DNA from 4 places in the Mesorhizobium sp. WSM4307 genome. Region 2 is predicted to be linked to each of the others. Evidence: riboswitches for the same ligand, from Rfam matches in the RefSeq annotation. Region 2 holds a riboswitch; each other region holds the start of a gene.
The links. Region 2 has a riboswitch for thiamine pyrophosphate ahead of thiC (phosphomethylpyrimidine synthase ThiC). Riboswitches for the same ligand answer to the same signal wherever they lie in the genome.

Region 1 (5,303 bases), on a different contig from region 2:
CGCCGTCCGGCGCGATGATGCTGGTCACGGTGCGGTCGAGAAAATCGCGGTCGTGGCTGACCAGGATGACGGTGCCGGCGAAGCCGGCGACCAGTTCCTGCAGCAGTTCCAGTGTTTCCATGTCGAGATCGTTGGTCGGCTCATCGAGCACCAGGAGGTTCGCCGGCCGTGCCAGCACGCGCGCCAGGATCAGCCGCGCCCGCTCGCCGCCGGACAGTTCGCGCACCGGTGTGCGGGCCTGCTCCGGCTTGAACAGGAAATCCTTCATGTAGGAGACGACATGGCGCTGCTCGCCATTGATGACCAGATTCTCGCCACGCCCGTCGGTGAGGTACTGCGCCAGCGTCTCCTGCGGATCGACCGCCTCGCGCTTCTGGTCGAGCGTGGCGATTTCCAGATTGGTGCCGAGCCGCACCGAGCCGGCATCCGGCGCCAATTCGCCGGTCAGCATCTTCAAAAGCGTCGTCTTGCCGGCGCCATTCGGTCCGACGAGGCCGACGCGGTCGCCGCGCTGGATGCGGGTCGAGAAGCCCTTGACCACGGTGAGGTCGCCAAAGCTCTTCTCGATGTTCTTGGCTTCGATCACCAGCTTGCCGGATTCGGCGGCGTCGCTCGCCACCATGGTCGCGGTGCCTTCGGCGCCGCCATGGCCGCGGAAACGCTGGCGCATGGTCTGCAGCTCGCCCAAGCGGCGCATGTTGCGCTTGCGGCGTGCGGTCACGCCATAGCGCAGCCAGTGCTCCTCGCGCACGATCTGGCGGCCAAGCTTGTGCTGCTCGCGCTCTTCCTCTTCCAGCACCTGGTCGCGCCATTCCTCGAAATGGCCAAAGCCCTTGTCCAGCCTGCGGGTCTGGCCACGGTCCAGCCAGACGGTGGCGCGCGACACGCGCTCAAGGAAACGGCGGTCGTGCGAGATGACGATGAGCGCCGAGGAGGTGCGCACGAGCTCTTCTTCCAGCCATTCGATGACCGACAGGTCAAGATGGTTGGTCGGCTCGTCAAGCAACAGAATATTAGGCTCCGGCGCCATGACACGGGCCAGGGCTGCGCGTCTGGCCTCGCCGCCTGAGAGATCGCCCGGCCGTTCCTCGCCGGTGAGACCAAGATGCTCCATCAGATAGGAGGCGCGATAAGGATCGTCGGCTGGCCCAAGCCCCGCCTCGACATAGGCGCGCACGGTGGCGAAACCTTCCATGTCGGGCATCTGCGGCAGATAGCGGACGGTTGCCGAGGGCTGGCGGAACACCTCGCCATCCTGCGGCTCGATCAGGCCGGCGGCGATCTTGAGCAGCGTCGACTTGCCGGACCCGTTGCGGCCGACCAGCGCGATCTTGTCACCAGCCGAAGCGGTCAAGGCAGCGCCGTCGAGCAGCGGTGTGCCGCCAAAGGTCAGTTTTATCCCGTCGAGATTGAGAAGGGGCGGGGCCATGTCAGCTTTCAGGTAGTGGATACGGATGCGCGAGCAGCAGCGCGCGGCCGTGGCCGAGCGCGATTTCGAGGCGGCCCTTGACCTCGTTGGAAATGGTCAGCGACGAACCGAAGGCCACCTCGACCTGGTCGAGCGGCCATTTGGCGCCAGTGACGGTCAGGCCGACAAGCTCGGAAAAGCCGAGGATCGAAAACAGCGTGCCGTCGGCATAGTCGAAGCCAGCCGTTCCCAACGCCAAGGGTACGCCTTCCTGGGCGCCGCTGGTCAACAGCACCTCCATTCCGGCCTCGGCCAGGCGCAGGGCGAGCGCCAGATGCAGGAAAGCGTGGTCGGCGCGCTTGCCGCCGAACGCGCCCGCCAGCACCAGGCTGGTCGCGCCACGCTCGATGGCTGCGGCAATAGCCAGTTCACCGTCGGTCTTGTCCTTCTCTCGCGGGAAGGTCTGGCGGGGCACCGCGGCGAGATCGTCAGGCAGGTCGGCCGGCACGGAATCGAAATCGCCGACCCACAGTTCCGGGATCAGGCCCAGCAGCCGCGCATGGCCGATGCCGGCGTCGGCGGCAATGACGCGCGAGCCTCCGACCTGGCGGTCGAGCCGGGGCGTGCGGATGAGATCGCCGCCAAGCAGAATGGTGAATGTGCTCATATCTGGTGGCCTGTACCAGCCCGGCAGCGGAAACGGAAGGCCGGCAAACTGCCACTTGCGCGGTTCCCCGACCCGGCCTATGTGTCAAAACGCTCTAACGGGGTGCCGGACGCGATCTTCGCGGACCGGCTGAGAGGCAGTCTCGCCAACCCGCTGAACCTGATCCGGTTTGTACCGGCGGAGGGATTAGACGTTTCGGATAGTCCGACGCCTCAATTCCTTTCAATTCGAACGAAGGAGGCGCCGATGCGCACGCTTTTATACGCTCTTGTCTCGACCATGGCCGTGGCGCTGTCCGGGCCGGCCTTGGCCAAGGACAAGCTCACCGTCTACACCTATGAGAGCTTCACCGCCGACTGGGGCCCAGGCCCGGTGGTGAAGAAGGAATTCGAGGCCGAATGCGGCTGCGACGTCGAGTTCGTCTCGGTCGCCGATGGTGTGGCCCTGCTGAACCGCGTCAAGCTCGAAGGCGCGTCGACCAAGGCCGATATCGTGCTCGGCCTCGACACCAATCTCACCGCCGATGCCAAGGCTAGCGGGTTGTTTGCCCCGCATGGCGCGGTCTCCGATGTCAACGTGCCGGGTGGCTGGAGCGACGATACTTTTGTTCCCTTCGACTACGGCTACTTCGCCGTCGTCTATGACACCGAAAAACTGAAAACGCCGCCGAAGAGCCTGAAGGAACTGGTCGAAGGCAGTGCCGACGACAAGATCGTCATCCAGGATCCGCGCACCTCGACGCCGGGTCTCGGCCTGCTGTTGTGGGTGAAGTCGGTCTATGGCGACAAGGCGCCGGAAGCCTGGGCCAAGCTCAAGACGAAGGTGCTGACCGTGACGCCGGGCTGGAGCGAGGCCTATGGCCTGTTCACCAAGGGCGAGGCGCCGATGGTGCTGTCCTACACGACCTCGCCGGCCTATCACATGGTCGCCGAGAACACGGAGCGCTACCAGGCCGCTTCCTTCGAGGAAGGCGAATATCTGCAGATCGAGGTCGCCGGCATCACCACGACCGGAGCCAAGAACCCGCTGGCTGCAAAATTCATCGCCTTTATGACCGGGCCGAAATTCCAGGATGCCATTCCCGAGACCAACTGGATGTTCCCGGCAGGCAAGACCGACAAGCCGCTCAACCCGGCCTTCGACAAACTGGTCAAGCCGGCCAAGACCCTGCTGTTCAGCCCCGAGGAGGTCGCCGCCAACCGCAAGGCCTGGGTGGATGAATGGCTGGCGGTGATGAGCAAATAGTTTGGCCATATGATCGAAAGATGAGTGCTCTACGGCGCCCCCCTCTGTCCTGCCGGACATCTCCCCCACAAGGGGGGAGATCGAATGCTATCGGTGATTTCGCCAATCGCCGACGCTATAGGTATGAGCGAGGCGCTGAAACAGCCAATCTCCCCCCTTGTGGGGGAGATGTCCGGCAGGACAGAGGGGGGCGCCAAGGAACGCAACCTTCTATAAGTGTCGCTATGCGGAGACTGGCGGTCGATCGTGCAACGCGCTGATCCCCGCGTCAGCGCTGGCATCATTGCGCTCGGCGCGATCACGCTGCTGATCGGCGGCGCATTCGCGGGTCTGCTTGTCGAAGGCGCCCATGATTTCTCGGGAGCCTGGGCGGCCTTCGATCCTTATCTGCTTCGCGTCGTGCGCTTCACACTCTGGCAGGCCACCCTCTCGACCCTGTTTTCGGTCATCCCGGCGCTGTTCGTGGCGCGCGCCCTGTCGCGGCATCCGCGTTTCTTCGGCCGCGCCTTCATCCTGCAGCTCTTCGCCGTGCCGCTGGCACTGCCGGCGATCGTCGCGGCGCTCGGCATACTGGCGCTGTACGGCCGTGCCGGCTATTTCGCCGGCCTGTTCAGCGCCGTCGGCGGCCAGGGTTGGCCAGGGATCTATGGCTTGTCCGGCATTCTCGTGGCCCACGTCTTCTTCAATCTGCCGTTAGCGACCCGCCTGTTCCTCGAGGCGCTGCAGACGATTCCCGCCGACCAGTGGCGGCTGGCAAGCCAGCTCGGCATGGCGGCGCGGCCGGCCTTCCGGCTGATCGAATGGCCGACGCTGCGCGCCGCTCTGCCGGGTGTCGCCGGGCTGGTCTTCATGCTCTGCATCACCTCCTTCACCATCGTGTTGACGCTCGGCGGCGGCCCGGCCGCGACGACGCTGGAGGTCGGCATCTACCAGGCACTGCGCTTCGATTTCGACCCGGCGCGGGCGGTCGCCCTGACCTTGCTGCAGATCGCGCTGACCTTTGTCATGGTGCTGGCATTGACGCGGCTTGGCGCCAATGTCGTCGGCGACACCAACCTGCCGGTGGCGGCGCGCCGTTATCTCTCCGTCAATACGACGGAGGCGTCACTCAACGCCGTGCTCATCGTGCTGGCGCTGCTGTTCGTTGTCGGACCGATGGCCGCGACCGTCTCGGCAGGCTTGGGCGCCGATCTCGGCCGGCTCGCCGGCGAGGCCACAGTCCGGCAGGCGACGCTGACCAGTGCGGTGCTGGCTTTCCTGTCGGCGCTGCTTTCGGTGATGCTGTCGCTGGCGCTGACCATGGCGCGGCGGGCACTCGCGTTGAACCGCCGCGCCGGTCCACGAACACTGCTGGAACATGCCACGGATACCGGTGCCGGTTTTGTGCTGGTCGTGCCGCCGATCGTCATCGGAGCCGGCTGGTTCCTCCTGCTGCGCCATGCCGGCGATGTCTTTGCCATCGCCCCGGTCATGGTCGTCACCGTCAACGCTGTCATGGCGATGCCTTTCGCGCTGCGGGCCGTCCGTCCCGCCTATGACGCGGCGAGCGAGCGCCACGAACGGCTCTGCGCGCAGCTCGGCATTTCCGGCTGGGCGAGGCTGCGGCTGGTCGACTGGCCGTCATTGCGGCGGCCGCTCGCCACCGCCTTCGCCTTCGCCATGGCGCTGTCGCTCGGCGATCTCGGCGTCATCGCACTGTTCGGCAGTGATTCCGTGCAGACCTTGCCTTACCTTCTCCTGGCGCGCATGGGCAGCTACCGCACCGAGGACGCCGCCGGCCTGGCGCTGTTGCTTGGCCTCGTTTGCCTCGCCCTGGTGCTGGCGGCGGACTGGCTGGGAAGAGACAAGGTCTGCAATGTCTGACGGGGCGATGAGAGGGAAGGGTGTTCCGGTGCGGCTGGACAAGGTCTCGTTCAGCTATGGCGAGGTGCCGCTCACCTTCGATGTCGCCTTCGCGGCGGCGGAAATCACCGCCATCATGGG
Region 2 (5,303 bases):
GACCGGGCGCGACAGCGCGATCTCAGGCGTGCGCAGGACCAGCATCTCGCCGCGAACGCCGCGCAGCCTGTCATCGGCTGCTGCCATCCCCGTGCAGTCGATCTGACGATCGAAACCGGAAACATGCTGGGCGTCGGTGCCGAAGTGGAATTCGACACCCATGGCGGCGAGCTTGTCATGAAGGGCTGCGATCGCGTGGCGTGGGTCGAGATGAGCCTCATCGGGGAAGAACAGCCCGCGCCGGAATCGACCGGCGAAGTCGGCCTCCAGCTGCGCGATTTCCTCTTCATTGATCCAACGATGACCCGAGGTGCGGCTGGCGAACCGGTCGAGCTCGCCCGCATCGCGCGGCGCGGCCACGACCAGTGTTCCTGCCCGTGTCACCTGGTCAGGCGTCGCCGCATCCCACCAGTCCGCGGCGTTGCGCCCGAGGTCGAGCACGGACTGCTCGGCGCTTTCGCGCTCGCACCATGGCGCCAGCATGCCGCCGGCGAACCACGACGCACTGCCGCCAAGGGTAGGCCCTGTCTCGAAAACAGTGACCGTCGCGCCGCGGGCGGCGAGTTCGAAGGCGGCGGTGAGGCCGGCGACGCCGGCCCCTTTGACCAGCACCCTCATGACGGTTCCGGCGCCTGCGGCATGAGCGGGATGCCGGTCTCGTCAGCAGGCATATAGAGATCGCCGCCTTCGCGATATTTCGCCGCCATTGCCGCCATGCCCTCTTTCTGTGCCTCGGCGCGGATGTCGTGAGAGATACGCATGGAGCAGAATTTCGGCCCGCACATCGAGCAGAAATGTGCCACCTTGTGTGCCACCTTGGGCAAGGTCTGGTCGTGGAAGGATCGAGCCGTTTCGGGATCGAGCGACAGGTTGAACTGGTCCTCCCAGCGGAACTCGAAGCGCGCGCGGGAAAGGGCATCATCCCTGACTTTTGCTGCCGGATGGCCCTTCGCCAGGTCGGCGGCATGGGCGGCGATCTTGTAGGTGATCACGCCAATCTTGACATCGTTGCGATCAGGAAGGCCAAGATGTTCCTTGGGCGTGACATAGCAGAGCATTGCGGTGCCGAACCAGCCGATCATGGCAGCGCCGATGCCTGAGGTGATGTGGTCATAGCCCGGCGCAATGTCGGTCGTCAGCGGTCCAAGCGTATAGAAGGGCGCCTCGCCGCACACTGCGAGCTGCTTGTCCATGTTCTGCTTGATCTTGTGCATGGGGACATGGCCCGGGCCTTCGATCATCACCTGGCAGTCCTTTGCCCAGGCAATCTTGGTGAGTTCTCCAAGTGTTTCCAGTTCGGCGAATTGCGCCGCGTCGTTCGCATCGGCGATTGAACCGGGACGAAGGCCGTCGCCGAGCGAGAAGGAGACGTCATAGGCTCTGGCGATGTCGCAGATCTCCTCGAAATGCTCGTAGAGGAAGCTCTCCCGGTGATGGTGCAGGCACCATTTGGCCATGATCGAGCCGCCGCGCGAGACGATGCCCGTGACCCGGTCGACGGTCAGCGGTATGTAGTGCAGCCGCACGCCGGCGTGGATGGTGAAATAGTCGACGCCTTGCTCGGCCTGCTCGATCAGCGTGTCGCGGTAGACCTCCCAGTTCAGGTCCTCGGCGATGCCGTTGACCTTTTCCAGCGCCTGATAGAGCGGCACCGTACCGATCGGCACCGGCGCATTGCGCACGATCCAGTCGCGGATGTTGTGGATGTTGCGGCCGGTCGACAGGTCCATCACCGTGTCCGCGCCCCAGCGGATCGCCCAGACCATTTTTTCGACCTCTTCGGCCATCGATGATGTGACAGCCGAGTTGCCGATGTTGGCGTTGATCTTGACCAGAAAATTGCGACCGATGATCATCGGCTCGCTCTCGGGATGATTGATGTTGGCGGGAATGATTGCGCGTCCGCGCGCCACCTCGTCGCGCACGAATTCGGGTGTGACGAAATCTGGGATCGCCGCGCCGAAGGCTTCGCCGTCGCGTTGCAGCTTGCCGCGCATCACCTCGCGGCCGAGATTCTCGCGGATGGCTACGAACTCCATTTCTGGCGTGATGATGCCGGCGCGCGCATAGGCAAGTTGGGTCACCGCCTTGCCCTGCTTGGCCTTGAGCGGCCGATTGCGTATCGGAAATTCCGGTGTCAGGCGCTCGCCGGTGGCGAATCCATTGTCTTCCGGCCGGACGTGGCGGCCGTCATAGGCTTCGACATCGCCACGCGCCGTGACCCATTCGTGGCGAAGCCGGGCAAGGCCTTTTTCGATGCTGGTTTCGACTGATGGATCGGTGTAGGGGCCGGACGGATCGTAGACGGTGACGGGCGGTTCGCCGGCCGTCGGATGGACGGAAATCTCGCGCATCGGCACCCTGATCTGCGGGTAGAGGACGCCGGGCTTGTGGATTTTCCGCGAGGCGGGCAGTGGTCCCGTCGACACGGCGGGGGTGAGGGCATTCATCGTGAGGCTCCTTTGCTCATGCATTGGAGACCCAGTTCTGTGCCGGAAGGATGAAAAGACGCTTTGCTCGACCTGCCGAAACAGGACCTCGGGCGTAAACTCCCGCAAAGCGCTTGCACCGTCCCTACGCCAGTATGAACTGGATCAGGTTCAACGGGTCACTGCGCCGCGAAAGCCAGCAGTATCTCAGCCCCTTGCCGGGACTCCCCTGGTGAATGCCCTAGGTTGAACGGGCCTGCGCTATCTTGTCAAGCGCATTCGGCCCGAGGCGGCGATCGGCGACCAATCAACCCTGGGGAAGCGCGCGCACGTGTCGAGAGCAAGTCACGCCTAGAGGAGCGCGAAGCACCCACGACAGGCATGCGGATTCGAAACCTTTTCCAGCACGGCATTTTCGGGCTTTCTTGGACCGACGTTGCTGCCGACAACTGGATGTCCGTCTTACGTCATCGGCCGCGTGGGCTAGACGCCCCGTTTGTTTCCCCAAAGCAGAACATGAAGTTGCGGCAGTACACGAGCCTCGAACCACCTGTCACGGGTCACCTTTTCGACCAGCCATTCCATGCGTTTCATCACACCGGCCATGTCGATCAACGCGTCTTCGTTACCGGGACGCGGCGGCGTGTGATTGCCAGGCTGCAGATAGACGGGTAGTTGCGGATAGCGCGCCGCGGCGTCTTTGGCATAGGCATAGTCGTCATCGTCGAAGACGACGAGCTTGAGCGCCATCCGCGGCTTATCCAGCGCCGCCTCGACGCAGGTGTCGAACGCGGCCCAATCTGTCGTCATTTCGCTTGAGGGTGGCTTGGGGCTGAGCACCAGCACGTCGAGATCCGCGAACCATTCCTTAGGCACCGAGCCTTGGGTTTCCAATGCAAAGCGGTAGCCCTCACTATGCCCGTGGTCGATCAGCGCGCCAAGCGGTTGAATGGCCGGATTGCCGCCCGACAGCGACACCATCACGGGCTGACCGCCGGAAAGCGCAATGACCTTTTGCCAGACTGCACCGGTTGACATCATCTCCCAATCATGGCGGAAGCGACTGTCTACCGCATGCAGGCTGTCGCACCAGGAACAGCGATAATCGCACCCGCCTGTTCTTACGAACACCGTGGGCAAGCCGATCAGCATGCCTTCGCCCTGAATGGTCGGCCCAAAAATCTCGCTCACGCGGATTCCGGGCTGCATTGCGTAAGTCATGGCCGGTATTCCGCCCAGGTTTTCGGCGTCTCGCTCACCCGCACGGCGGAGGTTTGTGGGAGCCGCACTTTGCACCAGTCGTAGAAGTGCCTGGCCAGACATTCCGCCGTGACACGGTCATGCCCCAGGACGTCGTTAAGATGCCGATGGTCGAACGTCCCATCGATGTAGTGCTTGAGCGCCGCCACGTCTTGGTAGTCGCGCACAAAGCCATGTTCGTCCAGTTCGCCACCTGAAAGCTCCACTACGACGATGTAATTGTGGCCGTGTAGGCGCGCGCACTGATGATCGGGTGGCAAGGAGGTGAGCTGATGTGAGGCCGAGAAATGGAACTCTTTGGTAATGCGGAACATCACGCGCTCCTTGTCTGGATAGCGTGGTGCCAGAAGTCCGCGTCCTCATAATCTGTCGGGTCGGCAATGCCGGCCAGGTCGAATGCCTCACGCCGTTCGATGCATGTCCCGCAGCGACCGCAATGACGTGCGCCGCCCTTGTAGCAGGACCACGTCGCTTCGAACGGTGTGGCGTACTTTGTCCCCTCGCTGACGATGTCGGCCTTCGACATATTCACATAGGGAGCGTAAAGGCGGATATCGGCGTAGCCTGCGAGCGCATGGTTTTGCATCGTCTGAAAGGCATCGATAAAAGCGGGCCGGCAATCGGGATAGATGAAATGATCTCCGCCGTGGACGGCAGTGGCCACCGCATCGGCCTTCTGCGCGGCGGCAACCCCGAAGGCAATAGCCAGCATGATGGCGTTCCTGTTCGGCACCACCGTGATCCTCATGGAGTCTTCGGCATAGTGCCCGTCGGGCACGTCCACACTATCAGTCAGCGCCGAGCCGCTCAGGTTCCGGCCGACATCGCGGATATCGACGATCTGGTGCCGAACACCCAGCCGTTTGGCGCAGATAGAGGCAAAGCCAAGTTCCTTTTTGTGCCTCTGGCCGTAATCGAACGAAAGCAGGCCAATGAGTTTCTGTTCGGTCGCCACCTTGTGAGCGAGCGAAACAGAGTCCAATCCGCCGGAGCAGATGACGAGGGCATTCATGGTTTGATTCCTTGTTTTGACCGGGTAAGGCTGCGACCGGAGATTTCTCTGCGTGCCCAGTACTCCACGGAGCCGCTTTTGTGAATGGGGTGGACGCAATTGAGGCGCACGCACCCTGGTGCCAGGGGCCCAACACGACTTGCACGCAATTTGACGCGCAGGCGGCGAAAAGAGCTCGCACCTGAACGCGACTGGCCCCGACCTCCTCGGCAATATGGTCCCGCCGCAAACGCGCGCCCGACTCCACAGACCGGAAGCGATCCATGCGGCGAGTGTGATCGACGGACGGAAAAGGTCCTCGGCAGTCTCGCTTCAATGACGGGGAAGGTGAAGGATTGACTGATAGGGTTTGCGGGCCGAGCTTGTCGGCCGCTCAATCGAAAGCGTCATTTGAGGCGCTTCCTCTCCCCCATGCAACTGGAAGATACGCTCGTCCAGTTCCTTGTCTACTTCCGTGAGACGATGGTTTAAGCGAAGATAGTCCGTCCAGGTCGGCGTACGGAACGTTTCTGTCCATTGGATGGGCTTCTGCAGGTTGCGCTGAAGGGTCCAGTTCCGCGCACCGACGCGGCTGTGGACATGACGCCGCTGCCGCATGAGGT
Region 3 (5,303 bases), on a different contig from region 2:
TGTCTCGCATCGTGCAGGATGCCTTCGGGCCATCGACCGGTTACCCCGAAGGCTTGCTTGTGAACGGCATTCCGCTGCGCGACCAGGTGGTTTTCGAACGCGATCTCGGCGCGGATTGAGGGTGAGATCGTCGACCTCGCGCTCCAGCTTTGGGCGCAAACCATCCGATAGCCCGCTCCGGTTCGCCGGGCGGGCTATTTTCGCGTTTCTGGGCCTAGGCGAGGATGTTGACTGCGCGGGCGGCGACCAGTGCGATCGTCAGCAGCGATATCATCGACTCGGCCATCATCAAAAGCTTGGCGCGCTGCGACAGCGGCAAGGTGTCGGTCGGCGAAAATGCCGTCGCATTGGTGAAGGCGAGGAAGAAATAATCGACGAAGCCCGGCAGCCAGTCGCGGATCTCGCGGTCGTTCAAGGTCATTTGCGGGAACAGGAAGTCGGAATGGGCGCGATTGACGAGGCCGCATGTCGGCGGCCCGCCGCGGTCCGTGCTCCAGAACCACAAGGCAAAGACGATGACGTTGGTGACCCAGATGTTGAGCGCGTCGATCAGCAGCGTCTGGCCGCTGGAGCCGGCATGGCCCGCCAGCAGGGCGCGCACCAGGAACACCAGCGAACCACAATTCATGACGCTGACGACGCCGGTCATCACCAGCGCCGTCCTGCGGATGATGACGCGAAACCGGCCGACCAGATACCAGTGCTCCTCCTCGAGCGCTTTCTGGCTGGCGACCTGTGTCCAGGCGGTGGCGACGGACAGGGGCACGAGCAAGGCGGCCTCCAGCGCCGGCGCCAGCCAGCGCGGGCCGAACGAAAGATCGTTGATCACCAGGAGCTGCAAACAGATGATGACGAGGACAGCCGCACGTGCCAGCCAGAAGTCGAGCGCGCGATGGTGGATGACGGCATGGTGGTGACGCATCGATATCAGGGATGTTCAGACAGGACCAAATGGGCGGCTGTTCTGCCGGGGAGGGCAGCGGAGCGCCGAAATTCCTGCCCAATCTTGGTTTTGCAATGGCTTGCAAGTATACTTTTTTGTAAGCTTTGATTATGGGGACTGTTCGGCAAACCGGACGATGTGATTTAAGCGCCGCATGGTGGGAATAAACGACTCCATGGATGGTTGGGCGCCGGCGGGGCTGACTTCCGCCGGCCTCGACTCGTCATCGGTATGGCCCGGCCTGCTCCGCCATCCCTGGTATTTGCTGGCGCTTTTGTGCCTGGTGCAGATCCTGTGCTGGACGGCGGTGCCGGCACTGATCGATCCCGCCCCGCCCGGCGACGTGGTGGAAGGTTTCATGTGGGGCCGCGAATGGGTGCTGTTGACCTACAAGCACCCACAGCTTCCAGGCTGGCTGCTCGAAACCAGCCATCTTCTGACCGGATCGTTCCGCTGGCCGCAATATCTGGTTGCCCAGCTGACGATCTCGTCGACCTTCGTCCTGGTCTACCTGCTGGCCCGCGACATGCTCGGGCAAAGCCGTGCGCTGGCCGCCGTGCTTTTGATGCCGTCGCTCTATTTCTTCGGCTGGCCGACCCCGCAATTCAATCATGACTACGCGCAGATGCCGTTCTGGGCGGCCATCTGCTGGCTGCTCTGGCGCGCCGGCCGTGGCGGCGGGCCGGGCTGGTGGCTGGCGCTTGGACTGGTGTCGGGCGTCGGGCTCTATGCCAAGTTCTCTACCGGCCTGCTGCTTGCCTTCGGCGCGCTCTGGCTGTTGCGCGACGCACGCGCGCGCAGCCGGCTGGCGACGCCCTGGCCATGGCTTGGCCTTGCCGTTTTTCTCGCCGTTGCCACACCGCTGGCCATCGCGCTCTACCGCATCGATTTCCTGCCGCTGACCTATTTCGCCGCCCGCGACCAATGGGTGGCCGAACACCGGGCGCGCCTTTATTACATAGGTGTCCAGATGGCCGGACTCTCCGGCCTTCTTCTGGTGCTGGCGATATCAGGCCTGCTGCGGCGCTCGCCCGCCCCCGAAGTGCCCGTCGAGCGCAGCATTCTGGTCTATCTCGTGTGGATGGGGCTCGGCCCGGGGACCCTGATCATGGTGGCCTCGTTGTTCATTGGCACCGGCGAGTCCTGGGGCGCGCCGATGTACAATCTTGTCGGTGTCACGGTGCTGGCCTTCCTCGGCCACCGGCTCGGCGCCATCGAGATGCGAAGGCTGGCGATCTGCGCGTTCCTCTGCATCGTCACCGTGTCGGGCGCCTATGCTGCGCTGCGCTGGACGGGCTGCAATGTGCGGGGGCGCTTGGACGCCGTCTGCTGGCCGGCGGAGCCGATCGCGGACGAGGCCGAGGCGGTCTGGCACGCGGCGGCGCCCGGCCGGCTCGACATTGTCGGCGGCGATACCCAGGTGGCCTTGCTGGCTGGCCTCAATGCCTATGACAAGCCGTCGATCTTCACCGATCTTGACACCCGGTTGGCGCCCTGGATCACCAGGCAGCGCTTGCGCGACCACGGCATGCTGATGGTTTGGCGAGGACATGGCGTGCCGCCGCAGTTGCGGACATGGCTGGGCAACCTCCCGGTCAAGACCGTTCTTTTCAATTGGTCGCGCACGGCGCCGCCTTTGGCAATCAGCTTTGCTGCCATTCCGCCGGGCACGCTCTATCCGCAGCTTGCCGTCGACAGCCCGACCCAGTATCCGCCCAACTGAAACGGTTCGATCCCCGATCGCGTCGTGATATCGTTCGTTCATGGCCGCGTTGTTTCCACGCGACTGGACGAAGCGGACGACAATGCCCATCTATTGGGAAATCCAATTTTATCTGCGCAATTCCGGGCGGGAAACGCTCGCATGAGCTGGAATTGCTTTTTGAGGAGACGTGACATGGCGACTTCGACCGAACGCGCAGTGCTTGCCGGTGGCTGTTTCTGGGGCATGCAGGATCTGATACGGCGCTATCCCGGCGTCATCTCCACGCGCGTCGGCTATAGTGGCGGCGATGTGCCCAACGCCACCTATCGCAACCACGGCACCCATGCCGAAGCCATCGAGATCAATTTCGATCCGGCCGTGATCAGCTATCGCACGCTGCTGGAGCGCTTTTTCCAGATCCACGACCCGACGACGCGCAACCGCCAGGGCAATGATGTCGGGTTGAGCTACCGTTCGGCGATCTACTATACGAGCGACGAGCAGAAGCGCGTCGCCGAAGATACCATTGCCGATGTCGATGCCTCCGGCCTGTGGCCAGGCAAGGTCGTCACGGAAGTCGCGCCGGCCGGTGCCTTCTGGGATGCCGAGCCCGAACATCAGGACTATCTGGAGAAATATCCAAACGGCTACACCTGCCACTTCGTCAGGCCGGGCTGGAAGCTGCCGGTTCGCGAGAAGGCCGCATCCTAACGATTGGGCAAACGCATCGTTGGGAATGATATCGAAAAGCCGCTGGATGTCCGGCGGCTTTTTCAGTTTGGGCAATCACTTACTTGCCGCAGTTGTTGTCGTTCACGGTGGGGGCCGTCGCGTTGCCGTTGGCATCGGACTGCGCGCCTTGCGGATTGGTCGGGCAATTGCGATCCGCATCGGAGTTCATGTCGCCCGGCGCGATGGTCGTGCTGTTGGTAATTGCCGGATCGACCGTATCGGGCGAAGCCGGCGTGCTCGGGTCTACAGTCACTGACCGGCCGCTGCCGCCGGACCCATCCATGCCGTTTGCGGTGTTGCTGGTGCAACGCTTTTGGCCCGGTGCGCTGAAAAAACGGCTTTCCCTTCCGTTCGAATGGTGCTTTAACGCGCTCATCCACAGGGGTGCTCCGTACGGTCGGGGCTGAGACGGGGGCGGCAAGCCCACAGACCCTAGAAGCTGATCTGGGTAATACCAGCGGAGCGAGGCGGGCGATGTTTTCAGGCGCACAGATTTCCCTTTATCCCATGGCCGACGATTTCGTCGGTGTCATCTTGGGCGCGCTCGGCGCGCTCGACCCCTACCGGGACAGGCTCCGTATCGAGACCGACGACATCTCGACCTTGCTGGTCGGGCCACCCGAAGTGTTGTTCCCGGCGCTGCGCGACCTGTTCGTGGCGGCGGCGCGGAGCGGCAAGCATTGCGTGCTGTCGGCCGCCATTTCGCGCGGCTGTCCCGGCGAGCCGGACGATCCGATCTGCCGCTCCGACGCGTTTGGCGGGCCTGTCGGGCCGCTCGGGCCGCGCAAGGAAGCCGCCATCACCGCCGTGCGCAATGCTGCTGCCACCGGCCAGCCGGCGGCGGCGCAATTCTCGCTCTATGTGATGGGCACCGGCGACCACATGGATGAGATCTATGGCTGCATCGATTTCCTGAAACGGTCCGGCGTCTACGATCGCTCCAAGAACTTCTGCACCAAACTGCGCGGCGATACCGGCGCGATCTTTTCGGCGCTGAATGAAGCCTTCTGCCGCTTCGGGCCGGGCGCCGGCCACGTAACCCTTGACGTCACGGTTTCCGCCAACAGCCCCACCGCTGTCTGAACAGAACGCGCCTTCGTCGCGCGGCCGTCAAGGTTATCCTCTCGTGGTCTCATCGTCGTCAAGCCGCCCGCGGCAGCTCGCGGGTCTCTTCGCCAAGGCAGCACCGGCCGTGATGTCGGTCGGGTTGCTGCTCGTGGCCTGGGAACTCTACGCAAATTATTCCGGCATCAAACCGACGATCCTGCCGGCGCCGTCGCGCGTCTTCGAACAGGCAATGCTCAATCGCGAGGCGCTGATCGACAACGCCATTCCCACCATCCGCGCCACGCTGATCGGCTTTGCCTGCTCGCTCGGCGCCGCTTTCGCGCTGTCTATGCTGGTCGACTTCTTCCAGCCGCTGCGGCGGGCGCTGTTTCCTGTCTTCATCGTCAGCCAGACCTTGCCGCTGGTGGCCATCGCGCCGCTGGTGGTGCTGTGGTTCGGCTTCGGTTTGACGCCAAAGATCATGCTGGTGGCGCTGGTCACCTTCTTCCCGATGCTGGTGGCTCTGGTGCAGGGCTACGAGGCGACCGAGGTGGAGATCGGTCAGATGCTGCGCGCCATGGGGGCAGGGTGCTGGCGTGTCTTCGTGCTGGCGCGGCTGCCTTCGGCACTGCCGTATTTCTTCGCCGGCCTGCGGATATCCATCACCTATGCCGTGGTCGGCGCCATCTTCGCCGAATATGCCGGTGCGGCCAAGGGACTAGGCATCTACATGCTCAACGCCAAGAACAATTTCCGCCCCGATCTGGTGCTGGCCGCGGTCGGCGTCAGTGCCGCACTCACGCTGATCCTGTTTGGGCTGACGGCGCTCTTGCAGCGCCTCGCCATGCCCTGGGAACGGATCGACCGCCAGCCGGC
Region 4 (5,303 bases), on a different contig from region 2:
GTGTTGGACACACCAGGCCTTCGACTTGCGGATCTCCGCGCGCAGCCCGGTTTCATCCATGGTTTTGATGCGAAGCTGAATCAGCTTGACGCCGAGCGGCGCCAACCTTTCGATCCAGGCGGCGCTGTCGACGATCAGGTAGAAGGGATCGAGCTTCATGAAAAAACGGCCCTGCCGACCATCGGTGTCGATGGCACGGCGACGTCGCGCGGTTCGAGCATTCCCGAACTGAACGCCTCACGACCGGCGTCGACCGCCTTACCGAAAGCACGCGCCATGCCGACCGGATCTGCCGCCTTGGCGACCGCTGTGTTCAGGAGCACGGCGTCAAAGCCGAGTTCCATGACGGTGGCCGCGTGCGACGGCCGTCCGAGCCCCGCATCCACAATCAGCGGGACGCCAGGGAAATATCCGCGCATCGAGCGCAGCGCCGTCATGTTGACCGGTCCCAAGGCGGAACCGATCGGTGCGCACCACGGCATCAGGACCTTGCAGCCCGCTTCCAGCAGCCGCTCGGCGACAACGAGATCGTCGGTGGTATAGGGGAATACCGCAAAGCCGTCCTCGCACAGGATGCGGGCGGCTTCAACCAGACCGAACACATCCGGCTGTAGCGTGTCGTGATTGCCGATCACTTCGAGCTTGATCCAGTTGGTGCCGAAGACCTCGCGCGCCATTTTCGCGGTGGTGACGGCTTCCTTGACGGAGAGGCAGCCGGCGGTATTGGGCAGGGTTCTGGCGCCCAGCGAGCGGATCAACGACCAGAATTGTTCGCCGGCCCTACCGCCCGCCATCTCACGCCGCAACGAGACGGTCACCACCGACGTGCCCGATGCCTTGACTGCATCGGCAAGGATGGCCGGCGAAGGATACTGAGCCGTGCCGAGAAGCAGGCGCGACGAAAGCTCGGTTCCATAAAGCTCCAACATGCTAGCCGCCCTGCATGGGCGAGAGGATTTCGATCCGGTCGCCGTCGCTCAACTGGAACTCCGCGCGGTTGGCTTTGTGCACGAGGTCGCTGTTGACGGCGGTGGCGAGCCAATCGCCCTCATAGTCGAGCGCGGCAAGCAACTCGGCCAGCGTGGTGGCGGCAATCTCACGCGCCTCGCCGTTGACCATCAGTTTCATGAGCATGCTCCTTGGTTCTGTCTTGACTGAAAACCAGGTCGGCAGCCTGGCGCGCCATGGCGGGGGCGAGGAGAAAACCGTGACGATAAAGACCGTTGATCGCGATGATCTCACCGTCTGTTTCGACGCGTGGCAAATTGTCGGGAAATGCCGGACGGACACCCACACCGGTTTCAACGATCTCGGCCTCACCAAAGGCCGGATGGAGGGCATGGGCGGCGCCCAGCAGCTCCATCATGGAACGCGCCGTCACCGGTCCGGCGCTCTGGCTTTCAATCATCGTCGCTCCGATCATGAAACGGTGATCGGTGCGCGGCACGGCATAAAGCGGAAAGCGTGGATGAAGCAAACGGACCGGCCGCGACAGCGAGACATCAGGCGTGCGAAGGATCAGCATTTCGCCGCGAACACCGCGCAGCCTGTCATCGGCCGCTGCCATTCCCATGCAGTCTATCTGACGGGCGAATCCCGAAACAGGCCGGGCGTCGCAGCCGAAGTGGAATTTGACACCCATGGTCGCAAGCTTGTCATGAAGTGCCGCCATCGCCGGGCGTGGGTCGAGGTGAGCCTCGTCGGGGAAGAGCAATCCACGCCGGAAGCGGCCGGCGAGGTCGGGTTCCAGGAGCGCAATTTCGTTTTCATCGACGCGCCGATGCCCTGACGTGCGACTGGCGAACCGGTCAAGCTCACCGGCATCACGCGGCGCGGCCACGACCAATGTCCCGGCCCGTGTCACCTGACCCGACAGCACCGCATCCCACCAGTCGGCAGCATCGCGTCCGAGATCCAGCACCGGCTGCTCCGCGCTTTCGCGCTCGCACCATGGCGCCAGCATGCCGCCGGCGAACCACGACGCGTTGCCACCAAGGCCATGCCGCATCTCGGCGACGGTGACCGTCGCGCCGCGGGCGGCGAGTTCGAAAGCGACGGTGAGGCCGGCAACGCCGGCCCCTTTGACGAGCACCCTCATGATGGTTTGGGAGCCTCTGGCACGACCGGTACGCCAGTCTCGTCCGCCTGCATGTAGAGATCGCCGCCCTCCCGGTATTTTGCCGCCATTGCCGCCATGCCTTCCTTCTGGGCCTCGGCACGGATGTCGTGGGAAATGCGCATGGAGCAGAATTTCGGCCCGCACATCGAACAAAAATGTGCCAGCTTGTGCGCCTCCTTGGGCAAGGTCTGGTCGTGGAAGGACCGTGCGGTTTCGGGGTCGAGCGACAGGTTGAACTGGTCCTCCCAGCGGAACTCGAAGCGCGCGCGCGAAAGGGCATCATCCCTGGTTTTCGCTGCCGGATGGCCCTTCGCCAGATCGGCTGCATGGGCGGCTATCTTGTAGGTGATCACGCCAATCTTGACGTCGTTGCGGTCGGGAAGGCCGAGATGCTCTTTCGGCGTGACGTAGCAAAGCATTGCGGTGCCGAACCAGCCTATCATGGCGGCACCTATCCCTGAGGTGATGTGGTCATAGCCCGGCGCGATGTCGGTCGTCAGCGGCCCCAACGTGTAGAACGGCGCCTCACCGCACACTGCGAGCTGCTTGTCCATGTTCTGCTTGATCTTGTGCATGGGGACATGGCCCGGGCCTTCGATCATCACCTGGCAGTCCTTTGCCCAGGCAATCTTGGTGAGTTCTCCAAGTGTTTCCAGTTCGGCGAATTGCGCCGCGTCGTTCGCATCGGCGATTGAACCGGGACGAAGGCCGTCGCCGAGCGAGAAGGAGACGTCATAGGCTCTGGCGATGTCGCAGATCTCCTCGAAATGCTCGTAGAGGAAGCTCTCCCGGTGATGGTGCAGGCACCATTTGGCCATGATCGAGCCGCCGCGCGAGACGATGCCCGTGACCCGGTCGACGGTCAGCGGGATGTAGTGCAGCCGCACGCCGGCGTGGATGGTGAAATAGTCGACGCCTTGCTCGGCCTGCTCGATCAGCGTGTCGCGGTAGACCTCCCAGTTCAGATCCTCGGCGATGCCGTTGACCTTTTCCAGCGCCTGATAGAGCGGCACCGTACCGATCGGCACCGGCGCATTGCGCACGATCCAGTCGCGGATGTTGTGGATGTTGCGGCCGGTCGACAGGTCCATCACCGTGTCCGCGCCCCAGCGGATAGCCCAGACCATTTTTTCGACCTCTTCGGCCATCGACGATGTGACAGCCGAGTTACCGATGTTGGCGTTGATCTTGACCAGAAAATTGCGACCGATGATCATCGGCTCGCTCTCGGGATGATTGATGTTGGCGGGAATGATTGCGCGCCCGCGCGCCACCTCGTCGCGCACGAATTCGGGTGTGACGAAATCTGGGATCGCCGCGCCGAAGGCTTCGCCGTCGCGTTGCAGCTTGCCGCGCATCACCTCGCGGCCGAGATTCTCGCGGATGGCTACGAACTCCATTTCTGGCGTGATGATGCCGGCGCGCGCATAGGCAAGTTGGGTCACCGCCTTGCCCTGCTTGGCCTTGAGCGGCCGATTGCGTATCGGAAATTCCGGTGTCAGGCGCTCGCCGGTGGCGAATCCATTGTCTTCCGGCCGGACGTGGCGGCCGTCATAGGCTTCGACATCGCCACGCGCCGTGACCCATTCGTGGCGAAGCCGGGCAAGGCCTTTTTCGATGCTGGTTTCGACTGATGGATCGGTGTAGGGGCCGGACGGATCGTAGACGGTGACGGGCGGTTCGCCGGCCGTCGGATGGACGGAAATCTCGCGCATCGGCACCCTGATCTGCGGGTAGAGGACGCCGGGCTTGTGGATTTTCCGCGAGGCGGGCAGTGGTCCCGTCGATACGGCGGGGGTGAGGGCATTCATCGTGAGGCTCCTTTGCTCATGCATTGGAGACCCAGTTCTGTGCCGGAAGGATGAAAAGACGCTTCTGTAGACCTGCTGCAACAGGACCTCGGGCGTAAACTCCCGCAAAGCGCTTGCACCGTCCCTACGCCAGTATGAACTGGATCAGGTTCAACGGGTCACTGCGCCGCGAAAGCCAGCAGTATCTCAGCCCCTTGCCGGGACTCCCCTGGTGAATGCCTTAGGTTGAACGGGCTGACGCTATCTTGTCAAGCGCATTCGGGCGCCTTCGGCCGGTGGCGACGACCGGCGGCCAGCCGGGCGGAGAGCTCGCGCATGCATCGGGGACAAGTCACGCCCCGTAGACCGGGGCTGAATGGCCAAAGCCTCATTCGCTTCGTGAAGGATGGAGAAACTGTATTGGCCATGTGCGCGTATCGACCAAGTAGCTCAGGCGGTCACGGATGTGGTTATTCTGGTCGAAGGTGACGAACGGCCTTGGGGGTCACCTCCTTTAGGATTCAGAGGTTGGAAGACGGCTTCTCGCGATCACGGCCATCAGGAAATACCTGTCTTCGGCTCAACCTCGACATGGCGTCCGATCGACCGCAGATATACAGCTATCTCGTTCATGAGATGATCGCGTTCGCCGTAGATTTCAGCAATCCTACGCAGCTGTGGCTCGACGGCCCTCCGTTGCGCTGGCGTGAAATCAGCATCGCCAAAGACGTATCCCAAGTTGCCAATCGCGCAAATTTTGCAGCCGGCGTCCACAACTGCTTGTACGAATGCCGGAATGTCTTTTTCTTGCATGGTCTTCATGTCGAACCTCTCGTGAATGGCGTGCTTGCGCCCCAATCTGCCTTTTCAGCGTGTCCTCTGGGCGGCGCAAGCCCTGAGCGTGACTGTGCACGGGCAACCTCGACTATCCCATCTGCCACGCTCTTTAGAATCGGTGGGGTCTGGTGATCGCAGGCTGGGCCACTCAAAAGCCTGCAAGAAGAAAGTCATGGCGACCATTGCTCAAGATCGCAAGGGTGCGTGCAAGACCTTCCGTTGGCAGTCATGCACGCTCGCTCAGAGATAGTCCGGCCGCGGAAATTCTCCCTTATTCGTAAGAAAGCTCATTGAGCAACTGGGCATTGAGCAACTGGGTCTCACGTCACGGGTCTCGTGTGCTTCACAGCCGAAAAATAGCCGCCGTGGCAATTCTCGAAAAGTGCAGGCTACCTCGTTAAGGACACTGCGGATGATCGTTCGCGCTTGGCAAAAGCGAACGGATTAGTCTATGGCTCTCGGCAGGGGGGCGAGTTATGCGGCGGGTGCGAATCCTTCAAGTAGGCGATATTCACTATCCGGACTGGCATCCTTCCTCTAGCAACATCGATGCCAAG

Region 1: another riboswitch for thiamine pyrophosphate. It lies ahead of thiB (thiamine ABC transporter substrate binding subunit); the one in region 2 lies ahead of thiC (phosphomethylpyrimidine synthase ThiC).
Region 3: another riboswitch for thiamine pyrophosphate. It lies ahead of FJV83_RS10230 (YkoF family thiamine/hydroxymethylpyrimidine-binding protein); the one in region 2 lies ahead of thiC (phosphomethylpyrimidine synthase ThiC).
Region 4: another riboswitch for thiamine pyrophosphate. It lies ahead of thiC (phosphomethylpyrimidine synthase ThiC); the one in region 2 lies ahead of thiC (phosphomethylpyrimidine synthase ThiC).

Annotation. Positions count from the first base shown of each region.
Region 1 covers NZ_VFTB01000017.1:123,422-128,724, forward strand. The annotation lists gene FJV83_RS32495 (ABC-F family ATP-binding cassette domain-containing protein) at 1-1,429, opposite strand, end outside; gene FJV83_RS32500 (thiamine diphosphokinase) at 1,431-2,075, opposite strand; TPP riboswitch at 2,164-2,278, shown strand; gene thiB (thiamine ABC transporter substrate binding subunit) at 2,322-3,320, shown strand; gene thiP (thiamine/thiamine pyrophosphate ABC transporter permease) at 3,567-5,183, shown strand; gene thiQ (thiamine ABC transporter ATP-binding protein) at 5,176-5,303, shown strand, end outside.
Region 2 covers NZ_VFTB01000007.1:59,625-64,927, forward strand. The annotation lists gene thiO (glycine oxidase ThiO) at 1-618, opposite strand, end outside; gene thiC (phosphomethylpyrimidine synthase ThiC) at 615-2,450, opposite strand; TPP riboswitch at 2,554-2,670, opposite strand; gene queE (7-carboxy-7-deazaguanine synthase QueE) at 2,913-3,650, opposite strand; gene queD (6-carboxytetrahydropterin synthase QueD) at 3,647-4,003, opposite strand; gene queC (7-cyano-7-deazaguanine synthase QueC) at 4,003-4,701, opposite strand; gene FJV83_RS17895 (MFS transporter) at 5,014-5,303, opposite strand, start outside.
Region 3 covers NZ_VFTB01000004.1:28,902-34,204, forward strand. The annotation lists gene FJV83_RS10205 (GNAT family N-acetyltransferase) at 1-119, shown strand, start outside; gene FJV83_RS10210 (hypothetical protein) at 215-922, opposite strand; gene FJV83_RS10215 (glycosyltransferase family 39 protein) at 1,119-2,666, shown strand; gene msrA (peptide-methionine (S)-S-oxide reductase MsrA) at 2,841-3,359, shown strand; gene FJV83_RS10225 (hypothetical protein) at 3,439-3,756, opposite strand; TPP riboswitch at 3,751-3,864, shown strand; gene FJV83_RS10230 (YkoF family thiamine/hydroxymethylpyrimidine-binding protein) at 3,855-4,463, shown strand; gene FJV83_RS10235 (ABC transporter permease) at 4,507-5,303, shown strand, end outside.
Region 4 covers NZ_VFTB01000026.1:4,675-9,977, reverse strand. The annotation lists gene FJV83_RS35825 (thiamine phosphate synthase) at 1-159, opposite strand, end outside; gene FJV83_RS35820 (thiazole synthase) at 156-929, opposite strand; gene thiS (sulfur carrier protein ThiS) at 931-1,128, opposite strand; gene thiO (glycine oxidase ThiO) at 1,097-2,098, opposite strand; gene thiC (phosphomethylpyrimidine synthase ThiC) at 2,095-3,930, opposite strand; TPP riboswitch at 4,034-4,150, opposite strand; gene FJV83_RS35795 (hypothetical protein) at 4,468-4,731, opposite strand; gene FJV83_RS35790 (metallophosphoesterase) at 5,223-5,303, shown strand, end outside.